Regions from separate parts of the Arthrobacter sp. TmtSoilC79 genome, predicted to be linked through region 2. Evidence: predicted binding sites of a transcription regulator. Region 2 holds the regulator's gene; the other holds the start of a gene.
What was found. Region 2 encodes LexA, which represses DNA repair genes until DNA is damaged. Its sites were predicted from a motif close to TCGAACANNTGTTCGA; they were not measured.
Positions count from the first base shown of each region.

Region 1 (5,210 bases), 250 kb from region 2:
TCGCGAATCTTTAAGTCCATAGCGGGTTCGTAGCGCGTTCGAACAGTGTCAGGACAACAGCGTTCAGCGACTTCCCTCCGCAGTATCTCTGCGAGGACGCTGTGTTGTATTTGTGGCAGCGGTGGCCAGCTTCGGGGCAAACAGCGTCGCCTTCCCTGAAGCAGGCTGACTGACCCGGAGAGGGCAGCCCGTCTACTTGTGTTTGAGTAACTTCCGGGAATTACCGAGGCAAAGGATGGTCATCAGCATCCTTTGAATTTTGCTATCAAAATTCCAAGCAAAATTGCTTGTGTAATAGGTAAATGAACCGTATGCTTCGAGACCTGTGCACGCCTTACCTTTTCTGGACTTTTTGGGCGGGGTATGCTCTGCGTTTAATCAATTAGTATTCGCTTTTGTTGATCATTTTGCTGGGGGAGTTATGGAGACACTGCGGTCGTTCTTGAGTATTGCTGCCGTTGGGCTGGCAGCAATAACCGTCTCGTCGTGCGGAACCGGAGGAACGCCGGCCGTAGGTCCCGAGGTGCGCACCGGGTCGGCGTCGCCCTCGAGCGAGTGCACGAAATTCCTGCCTGATGCGCCGTGCGGGAAGTTCAAAAGTACAGCCGGTACTGCTGAAGGTCAGCCCATGGCATGGGTCAGCGAGGGACAAGTGACAGCACAGTTGGACCGAGTTGGTCAGGAAACATACCTGACGGCTGTTCTTCCATGTGGACCAGTGAACACCCCCGTCACCATTGATGGCTCGAACATGACATTGTCCGGGAAGCTCGCGATCGGCGCATCCGGCTGTGTTGATGCTGCGAGAGGTGAACAGCAGACCTGGGCCCTCAACTTCCTCAAGGACGGCGTTCAACTCAACTACACCAACGGGGCGCTGACATGGACGAGAGGTCAAGACTCCCTGACTTTCGGCGCGATCTGAACTGCCCCGGATTCAGGTATTAGGGAGCAATACGCGGCTCGGGCATAGCCTTGCGGACCGCCACAGTCTTAAGACATTGAATAATTCATCAAACACGGACCGAGACCGAATCGGCCCGCACTGGACGGGGATTCATTGAAGAAACCACTACCCATTGCAGCAGGTACTTTTGTCTTGCTGCTCGGCATTATCAGCCCCGCCGTGGCGGCATCGGATGCCCCGGTCACGCCGCCGGGGGAGGGCGCTATCGAGGAATACTCCAAGAGTGTAGGTGTCGACTTCTTGGACAACCAGAAGAAGCTCTCCGACTTCAAGTACTGGATCACACAGGTCCCGGGAATCTACGATGCTGGCTACGTTGAACAGGTTAATGATGCAAAAAGCCTTTCTGTAAAGGCATTGTGGAAGGGTTCATCCCTGCTTCGCGAAACCGTCGCCAACGAAGGACGAAAGCGAGGCATCATGGTGACATTCTCCGAGCGTCCATATTCGGTCCCCGAAATTGATTCGGCGACTCAAGCCCTCATAAATAATGACAAGGCCTTTGAACCGCTGGGATTCAAGATAGCTTCCATCGGAGGCATCGGCGATGATTCAGGTGAAATATCCATCCGCGGATACGCCGTCAAGAATGAAGGCGGCCTGCTCACATCATCGGAACGGGCTGCAGTGGAGAACCTTGCACGCGACATTACCAAGTGGCCTATCCAAGTCATTGATGGAGTCCAGTCACGCCCCGCCACTCGCATGAATGACTCCCACCCCTTCAACTCAGGTGCGTACATACTCAACAGCAACCAAACAGCTTGCACAACTGGGTTTGCGCTGAAAGCCAGAACGGGAACAGGGCAGTGGACCAATACGGCCCGCCACTGTGAGGGATCTGGCTGGTGGACTGCCCGCGACAATACCGGATCCTCAGCAGGAATGCAGTGGTGGGATACTCCCGATGGTCAAGCCGCCATGCTGTCCGAAGGCGGAAGCCGTTGGATGTTTGACGGCGCGTGGAACAACACGGCAGGATATTCCAAACCTGTTGCTGGATTCCACGACGTTTCATTGGGCGACTGGATCTGCACAAGCGGCGGGAACTCCGGCGTGCATTGCAATATCAGCGTCCTTTACACGAATTTTTCCTGGAATGACGGGTACGGTTACGCCTCCCAAATCGAGGGCTACCAAACAGTGGACGGTCAGCGTGCCGCAATCCAAGGGGATAGCGGTGGGCCCGTACTTGCCCCCTACGGCAATGGCAGCGTCGGCGCTGTCGGAATGATCCAGGCCGTCGCTGGCCCCCTATATAACTACGGCAATTGCGGCAGCGTTCGGGACGGCGGGGCCAACTACTGCAGTCGATACGTGTGGTTTACGTCTACGCGCACGATTGCGAACAGCGCGGGGATGGATTTGGTTACCTGGTAGTTACTGCTACACGCCCCAACCTGCTGGCTACGAAAGGCCTCGTCCGGTTCTCCGGTCGAGGCCTTTTCAACCTCTCCAATTCCGAGTACCACGATTTACGGTTCCTGCGAATTCTCCTCGGTCGAAGCGCAGAATTGCGGCGGCGAAGGCTTTTGGCTTGAGGAGTCAGAGAGCGTTAATGGCCAGATCGCTTCGTCTGGCAACAACATGATCGCGGACACAGCCAAGAACTCCAATGTTGATGGTTGGGGGCCGATTCCAAACAATTTTGTCAACGACGCTGGGTGGAATGGCGGTCCTGCTTCGACCAGACCCACTCCGGCGGACCATCCTGCCATGAGGTTGAAGCGGAAGTCCAAGTACAACAATCTCTCCATCTCCTCGCGAACCGCGGGTCAACAGGCCGGGATAGGTTTGGGCCAACAGGCTTATGCTCTGAGCCTCGATGCCACGTTTGGGACACTGGCCAACAACATCTCCGTGACGCACTCCGATAGTTAGGATGGGAAGCGCGTGAAGGGAATTCTGACACCTGACAGGGTTTACATCATTGGGTCCAAACGATACAGGCACCGCCAGCCTGAACCCGCGACACGACTACAGCCCTTTTGACGGTGGATTTGTCAGGCATACATGCGTCGAACTCGACAACGTGTTTGTACTGGAAACCGATCGACTCGATGCTGCGGGAGCGCCGTTCACGAACATCGAATACAACGACCGAAATGGTTGGCGAGGATTGGTTCAACGGAGCCAGTCGTACGGATGCCTTACCGCTGCCGTGGACATCGGGTAGGAAGAGCTCAGCTATTTGTCGGGGCCTGGCGGTACAGTAAAGGTATTCGAATATATGTTCGAGTGCGCGGCGTGTCCTGCTCCAGAATGGCGGCACGCGTGCTAAGGCCGAACGGAGGAGACCGATGTCCAAGCCAGCACTCATGCACCGGATGCAAGAGATCGCCCACGTGGACATCAACTGTTTCTACGCTTCGGCGGAACGTGCCTTCAACCCTTCGCTGGAGGGCAAGCCAGTGATTGTGCTGTCCAACAACGACGGCTGCGCAGTGACCAGGTCTCCGGAAGCGAAGAAGCTGGGGATCGGGCTGGGGGAGCCTTGGTTCAAACTTGCTCCACGGGCCAAGGAGTGGGGTCTCATTGCCCTCTCAAGCAACTACGAGCTCTACGGGGACATCAGCTCCCGTGTGATGGAGCTCCTGGCCCGGTACTCGGCATGGCAGGAGGTGTACTCCATTGATGAGGCGTTTCTGGGGGTAAAAGGTCAACCGGAAGAGCTGCTCGAACTGGGACGGACCATCAAAACTGCGTGCCAACGGCATGTGGGCGTGCCGGTCTGCGTGGGGATTGCCCGTACCAAGACGCTCGCCAAGCTGGCCAACAAATGGGCCAAGCACAATCCGGCTTTCAATGGAGTGTGCCGCTGGGACTCCGTTCCTGAGGCCCAACGGGAGGCCTTGATGGCACGGCTGTCGGTGATTGAGATCTGGGGCGTGGCCACCAGGCTGACCAAACGGTTGAACGCCATGGGGATCTTCTCCATCCTTGACCTGGTCCGGGCCGACCCTGTGGCCCTGCGGGACAAATTCTCCATTCTTATGATGCGCACCGTGCTGGAGTTGCAGGGCACCCCGTGCATCCCGATGGAGGAGGAAAGGATCGGGAGGGACCAGCTGATCTTCTCCCGCTCCTTTTCAACGCCGATTACGACGGCGGCGCAGCTGCGGCAGGTACTCAGCGTCTACGGCCAGATGGCAAGTGCCAGGCTCGCCAAACACGATCTCCAAGCAAAATTGCTCACAGCCTTTGCCGCCACCTCGTTCTACAACCCCAACGACAAGTCCTTTCCCACGGTTAACGTCAAGCTGCCCATGCCCACCTCGGATCCCGTGCTGCTGACCAAGGCTGCCCATGCATTGGTTCCCAGGATCCAGGAAGGGGTCAGATACGCCAAGGCCGGGATCATGGTTACTGACCTCCGCCCCAGCGGGAACCAGAAACCACTGGAGATCTTTGAGAACCGGCACGAGGAACGTGGGATCGGCCCCCTGTTGGAGCAAGTCAGCAAGCGCTACGGCCGGGGCTCCATCGGTTTGGGGCACGCCGGAATCAAGGGAGGACCCGACTGGTCCATGAAACGGGACATGCTCAGTCCCCGGTACACCACCAACTGGGATGAACTTCCTTTGGTGAAGGCGGCCTGAGGTGGGCGGACGCCACTACTGCCGGCAGGCAGCCCGGACAGGCAACTCAGGCAGGCACCCCAGGCAGGCGGCCCGGGCAGTACACCTACGCCCGCAGCCGGTACCCGCGCTTGACTACCGTTTCCACGAGCTTGCCATCGGGCAGCGAGGAGCGCAGCCGGCTGACCGTCATGTCCAGGGCATGCACGGAGCCGCGCAGATCCAACAGGTCCGAGAGCGCCTCGCGGGACAACACTGCCCCGCCCGCGCCGAGCAGGGCACGCAGGAGCAGCAGGGGAGCGGGCGCCAAGTCAATGACCTCACCGTTGATCCGCAGGCAACGCCCACGCAGCTCAATGGTGGCGCTCTTGGTCTCCAAGCGGCGCACATGGTTCAGGGACAAGTGCTCGGTAACCAACCGGATCAGCGCCCCCATGCGGTAACGGTCAGGGATCAGTGGCGTCAGACCGGCGTCGACCAGTGGTTGTGCGGTGACAGGCCCCACTGCGGCAACCGTCACGGGGCCCTTCAGGGCTTCGATGAGCTGACGGTAAAGGCCCATTTCGTGGGCTGTGCTCCACATCGCGTCCACGGCTGGTGCGCTGGTGAAGGTCAGGACATCGAGGTTGCCGCCCACCACAGCCTCGATCAAGCGCGGGAGCTTG
Region 1 covers NZ_AP046051.1:3,211,379-3,216,588, reverse strand. Annotated here, with positions in the region: gene AC6JA3_RS14670 (hypothetical protein) at 403-561, opposite strand; gene AC6JA3_RS14665 (hypothetical protein) at 719-925, shown strand; gene AC6JA3_RS14660 (chymotrypsin family serine protease) at 1,061-2,347, shown strand; gene AC6JA3_RS14655 (hypothetical protein) at 2,684-2,848, shown strand; gene AC6JA3_RS14650 (Y-family DNA polymerase) at 3,268-4,566, shown strand; gene AC6JA3_RS14645 (uroporphyrinogen-III synthase) at 4,652-5,210, opposite strand, start outside.
Region 1: AC6JA3_RS14650 (Y-family DNA polymerase) is a predicted target of LexA. The motif match lies at 3,190-3,205, and genes of this name have one in related genera.

Region 2 (5,210 bases):
GAGCACCTGCTGGTTCAGGCGGGAACGGGCACAGGTAAGTCGTTGGCGTACCTGATCCCGTTGATCGCGCATTCAATGGACAGCGCCAAACCGACTCTGGTGTCCACCGCCACCTTGGCACTCCAAACCCAGATTGTGGGCCGTGACCTGCCGCGGCTGCTGGAGAACATTACCCCCGCCCTTGAACGGCCAGTCAAGGTGGCTTTGGTCAAGGGCAGGGCCAACTATGTCTGCCGGCAAAAACTTGAAGGCGGGTTCCCCAGTGAGGAGCCTTCCGAAGGGCAGCTCTTCTCTTTGGGCGAGGACACCAGCGTCCCGCACTTTGCTGCATCCATGGGTGGGCCGCAATCCCAGTTGGGCAAGGAAGTGGTCCGGCTCCGGGAATGGGCGGAGAAGACCACTACAGGCGATCGTGACGAGCTTATGCCCGGCGTCACGGACCGTGCCTGGAGACAGGTCTCTGTCACCTCCATGGAGTGCCTCGGCGCGCAGAAGTGTCCGCTGGCCGAAGAGTGCTTCAGCGAGCTGGCGCGCTCACGGGCCGGTGAGGCCGACGTTGTGGTTACCAACCACGCCATGCTGGCCGTCAGCGCTTTTGAGGGGCTCGCTGTGCTGCCTGAATATGACGTCGTGGTGGTTGACGAGGCGCACGAACTGCAGGACCGCGTCACCGGCGCGGTCTCCGGCCAGCTGTCCGTGGCGATGGTCCACGCAGCGGCGTCAAGTGCCCGCAAGCACACCGCCATTACGGTGGATGCGCTCAATGCCGCGGCCGATCGCCTGGACATGGCCATAGCGGGCGTTCCCAATGGACTTCTGCCCAGCGGACTCAACGACGAACAGCTCGATTGCCTGGATCAGTTGCGCGAAGCCACGCGCGCGGCGTTGTCGGATTCGAAGACCGACTCTTCAAACGCGGTCGACGGCGGTCGGCAACTGGCCCGCTCACGGCTCATGCTCATCCTGGAGCTGTGTGAGCGCATGCTGGCCGCCAAGGAGAACCGGGAAGTCGTATGGTTCTCGCGGAACAGCACCTTTGACCCCAGCCAGGGGTATTCCCAACCCGACGAGACTGCCCCTGCTCTTATCAACATCGCTCCGTTGAGCGTTGCTGGCAGGTTGAGGGAAGGCCTGTTTGCGGGCCACACGGTGGTGCTCACCTCCGCGACGCTGGCCATCGGTTCGGCTTTTGAGCCGGCAGCCGGAGGCCTGGGGCTGATCGGCGATGGTGCACCGAGCTGGACGGGGATCGACGTCGGATCACCCTTCGACTACCCCAAACAAGGGGTGTTGTACGTGGCCAAGCACCTGCCCAAGCCAGGCCGTGGAACCTCACCTGATGCCCTGGATGAGTTGGAAGACCTCATCCGTGCCTCCGGCGGGGGAGCATTGTGCCTTTTTTCCTCGCGACGGGCCGCCGAGGAAGCTGCCGATGCCATGCGGCTCCGACTTGATGTCAATATCCTCTGCCAGGGCGAATCCACCATGGCAGCCTTGGTCAAGCAGTTTGCCGATGAACCCGATACCTGCCTCTTCGGCACGATGTCCTTGTGGCAGGGCGTGGATGTCCCGGGTGGTTCATGCCGCCTGGTGGTCATTGACCGTATTCCCTTCCCGCGGCCCGATGACCCCCTGATGACTGCCCGCTCACGCGCTGTGGCGCAGTCCGGCGGGAACGGTTTCATGGCCGTGTCAGCTACTCATGCCGCTATCCGCCTGGCTCAAGGAGCAGGCCGGCTTATCCGGTCCACCGGCGACAAAGGGGTTGTGGCTGTCCTGGACTCCAGGCTCTCGACGGAGCGCTACGGAGGCTTCCTCCGGGCTGCACTGCCGCCCTTCTGGGCTACGACGGACCGCGCAGTGGTTCGGGGCGTGCTGGAACGTTTGGGGTCCTCCAAGGCCTCCTAGAGGGAGCGCAGGACCGATACGACCTTGCCCATGATGGTGGCTTGGTCGCCCAAAATGGGTTCGTACTGGGTGTTTTGGGGAAGAAGCCACGTATGGCCATCGCGCTGGCGGAAGGTTTTGACGGTTGCTTCGTCGTCCAGCAGGGCGGCGACGATGTCTCCATTAATCGCGTCGTTCTGCCGGCGGACCACAACCCAGTCGCCGTCGCAGATAGCAGCGTCGATCATCGAATCGCCGGCCACCTTCAGCATGAACAGCTCGCCATGCCCGACGAGCTGCCGGGGCAGGGGAAGCACGTCCTCCACAGTCTGGTCAGCCAGAATGGGGCCGCCGGCAGCAATGCGGCCAACCAAGGGCACCATGGCAGTATCGCTGGCGCTGGCAAGCTCCGTCACGGCAAAGCCGCCCGTGCTGCGCAGAGTTGCCGGCGCTTCCACTCCCGGGATGGGTCCGCCATCGAGGGTAAGGGGCATCAGGACTTCCATGGCCCTGGGACGTTTGGGATCGCGGCGGAGATAACCAAGTTTTTCCAGCTGGGAGAGCTGGTGAGTCACGCTCGACAGGCTCGCGAGCCCTACAGTGTCACCGATCTCGCGCATGCTGGGCGGATACCCGTTGTCGTTGACTGATCGCTGGATGGTTTCCAGGATCTTCTTCTGCCGGACGGTCAGGCTTTTGGGACTCTTTTGAGGCTGCTGGCTCCGCAGGGGTGCCCCGCCGCCGGTGGCTTTCGCTGCCATGTTCGCCAATGCCTTTCATTCCGCCCGGAGTGTGCCCGGGGACGAAGGGGTCTGCCAAAAATGTCAGACCCTCCTGTTCCACTGAAACAGTGCTGTTTCTTCACTCAAACGTAGGGCAGCCACAGGCCTTTATCAAACATTTGTTCTAGCGAGTCTCGACACCGTTCGTTGATAAGTGCTAAAAATGTCATAGCAAGGTTCGAATATGTGTTCTATAAACCTGCTGTTGGGGCCCGATGTTCGAACGGAGTGTTCGAACAGAGTGTTCGAACAAAGTGTTCGGACAAGCCGTGACACGCAGGGGAACACCAAAGAATTGGCAGCCATGTACCGGGATCCGGCGCACGGCAATAGCTCAGAAGGGCTCAGCTCATGTCCGCAATCACTACGTTCGCTGATTTCCGTACCACCCAGGCGCCGACGCGCCTGCGTCTGACCCGACGGGGACGGATCGTCTTCTTCGGCATCCCTGCGATGCTGCTGGTGGCTGCGCTGCTGAGCCTTGCTGGTTTCATCACCTCTCCTGCAAAGGCATCTGATTCGCAGGCGCAGCTTCGGCCACCTGTTGCGGTAACGGTAACGGTCCAGCCGGGTCAGTCACTGTGGGGCATCGCCGGGGCTGCCGCTCCTGAGCGGGATCCGCGCGATGTCATCGCCGAGATCATCCAGTTGAACGACCTCCGCGGTGGCCGCATCCAGCCTGGCCAGCAGCTGTTTGTACCCGCCAGCTAGCCAATTCCGTCCCGGCGCCCGCCGGGGTTTGGCGTCACAGTTAGTGGCCAGTCCACCCAGCCCCTTAAACTGGGGTGGTGAGTGACCAGCTTGAGCGACTTGACCGACTACCCCTCCGGACCAACCTGCGTGGACTGAGCCCCTATGGCGCGCCGCAGCTTGATGTTCCCATTTTGCTCAACGTCAACGAAAACACCCATGGAGTCCCTGCGGATGTTCAGGCGGCCATCACGGAAGCTGTAGCTGCTGCCGCCACCGGGCTCAACCGCTACCCGGACAGGGAGTTCACTGAACTCCGGGAATCGTTGGCCGAATACCTTGGCCACGGTCTCACTCCCGGCAACATCTGGGCAGCCAACGGTTCCAATGAGGTGTTGCAGCAGATCCTCCAGGCATTTGGCGGACCTGGCCGGAAGGCGCTGGGATTCCCGCCCACGTACTCCATGTACCCGTTGCTGGCCAGCGGCACGGATACAGAGTACGTCCAGGGGGTCCGGGCCGAGGACTATGGGCTCGATGCAGCCTCGGCTGCCGCCCAGGTCCGTGAAACAGGAGCCAACATTGTGTTCCTCTGCTCTCCCAACAATCCAACCGGCACAGGGCTGGGCCTTGATGTCGTTGAGGCTGTTTACGAGGCCGGCGAAGCCAGCCGGGCCATAGTAATTGTTGACGAGGCTTACCACGAGTTCGCCCACGACAATACGCCGAGCGCACTGACCCTGCTGCCTGGGCGCGAGCGTTTGATCGTTTCCCGCACCATGAGCAAGGCGTTTGCCCTTGCGGGTGCCCGGCTGGGTTACATGGCCGCGGCGCCGGAGGTCACGGATGCCATCAGGTTGGTCCGCCTCCCGTACCACCTCTCGGCTGTCACGCAGGCGACCGCCCTCGCCGCGCTTAATCACCGCGAAGCCCTCATGGCCGACGTCGAGGACATTAAGATCCAACGCGACCGGATTGTGACCGAACTCCTGCGCATGGGCTTGAAGCCTGCAGCGTCGGACTCCAACTACGTTTTCTTCGGTGGGCTCGAGAACCCGCATGCGATCTGGCAGGGCCTGCTTGATGCGGGGGTCCTGATCCGCGACGTCGGCATTCCCGGCCACTTGCGGGTTACGGCCGGAACAGAGCCGGAAACCACGGCGTTCCTCCAGGCGCTGGAAGCGCTGTTGGACGGCCAGGGGTCACAGCCCGCCTAAACTTGTATGTTGAACCCATTCACTCTTCGTGTATAAGGACATCCCAATGAGCGAAACCGGCGCCACGCCGTCCGCTGCCCGCACCGCGCGCATGGAGCGCACCACCAGCGAATCCTCAGTCCTGGTGGAGATCAACCTGGATGGGACCGGTGTCTCGGACATCAGCACCTCCGTGCCGTTTTATGACCACATGCTCACGGCACTGTGCAAGCACTCGCTGATTGACATGACCGTCAAAGCCACCGGCGATACCCACATCGATGCCCACCACACGGTGGAAGATGTGGCCATCACGTTCGGTGAGGTGCTGCGCACAGCCCTGGGTAACAAGGCCGGGATCCGCCGCTTCGGTGAAGCCACCGTTCCTTTGGATGAAGCCCTGGCGCACGCCGTGGTGGACGTCTCGGGCCGGCCGTACCTGGTTCACGGCGGAGAACCTGCCGGCCAGGAGTACCACTTGATTGGTGGTCACTTCACCGGTTCGTTGACCCGCCACGTTTTTGAGGCCATTACCCTGCACGCAGGGATTTGCCTGCACATGAACGTTCTCGCCGGCCGCGATCCCCACCACATCGTGGAAGCCCAGTTCAAAGCCTTTGCCCGGGCGCTCCGTGCCGCGGTGGAATCCGATCCC
Region 2 covers NZ_AP046051.1:2,964,032-2,969,241, reverse strand. Annotated here, with positions in the region: gene AC6JA3_RS13635 (ATP-dependent DNA helicase) at 1-1,908, shown strand, start outside; gene lexA (transcriptional repressor LexA) at 1,905-2,648, opposite strand; gene AC6JA3_RS13625 (LysM peptidoglycan-binding domain-containing protein) at 3,021-3,380, shown strand; gene AC6JA3_RS13620 (histidinol-phosphate transaminase) at 3,458-4,576, shown strand; gene hisB (imidazoleglycerol-phosphate dehydratase HisB) at 4,623-5,210, shown strand, end outside.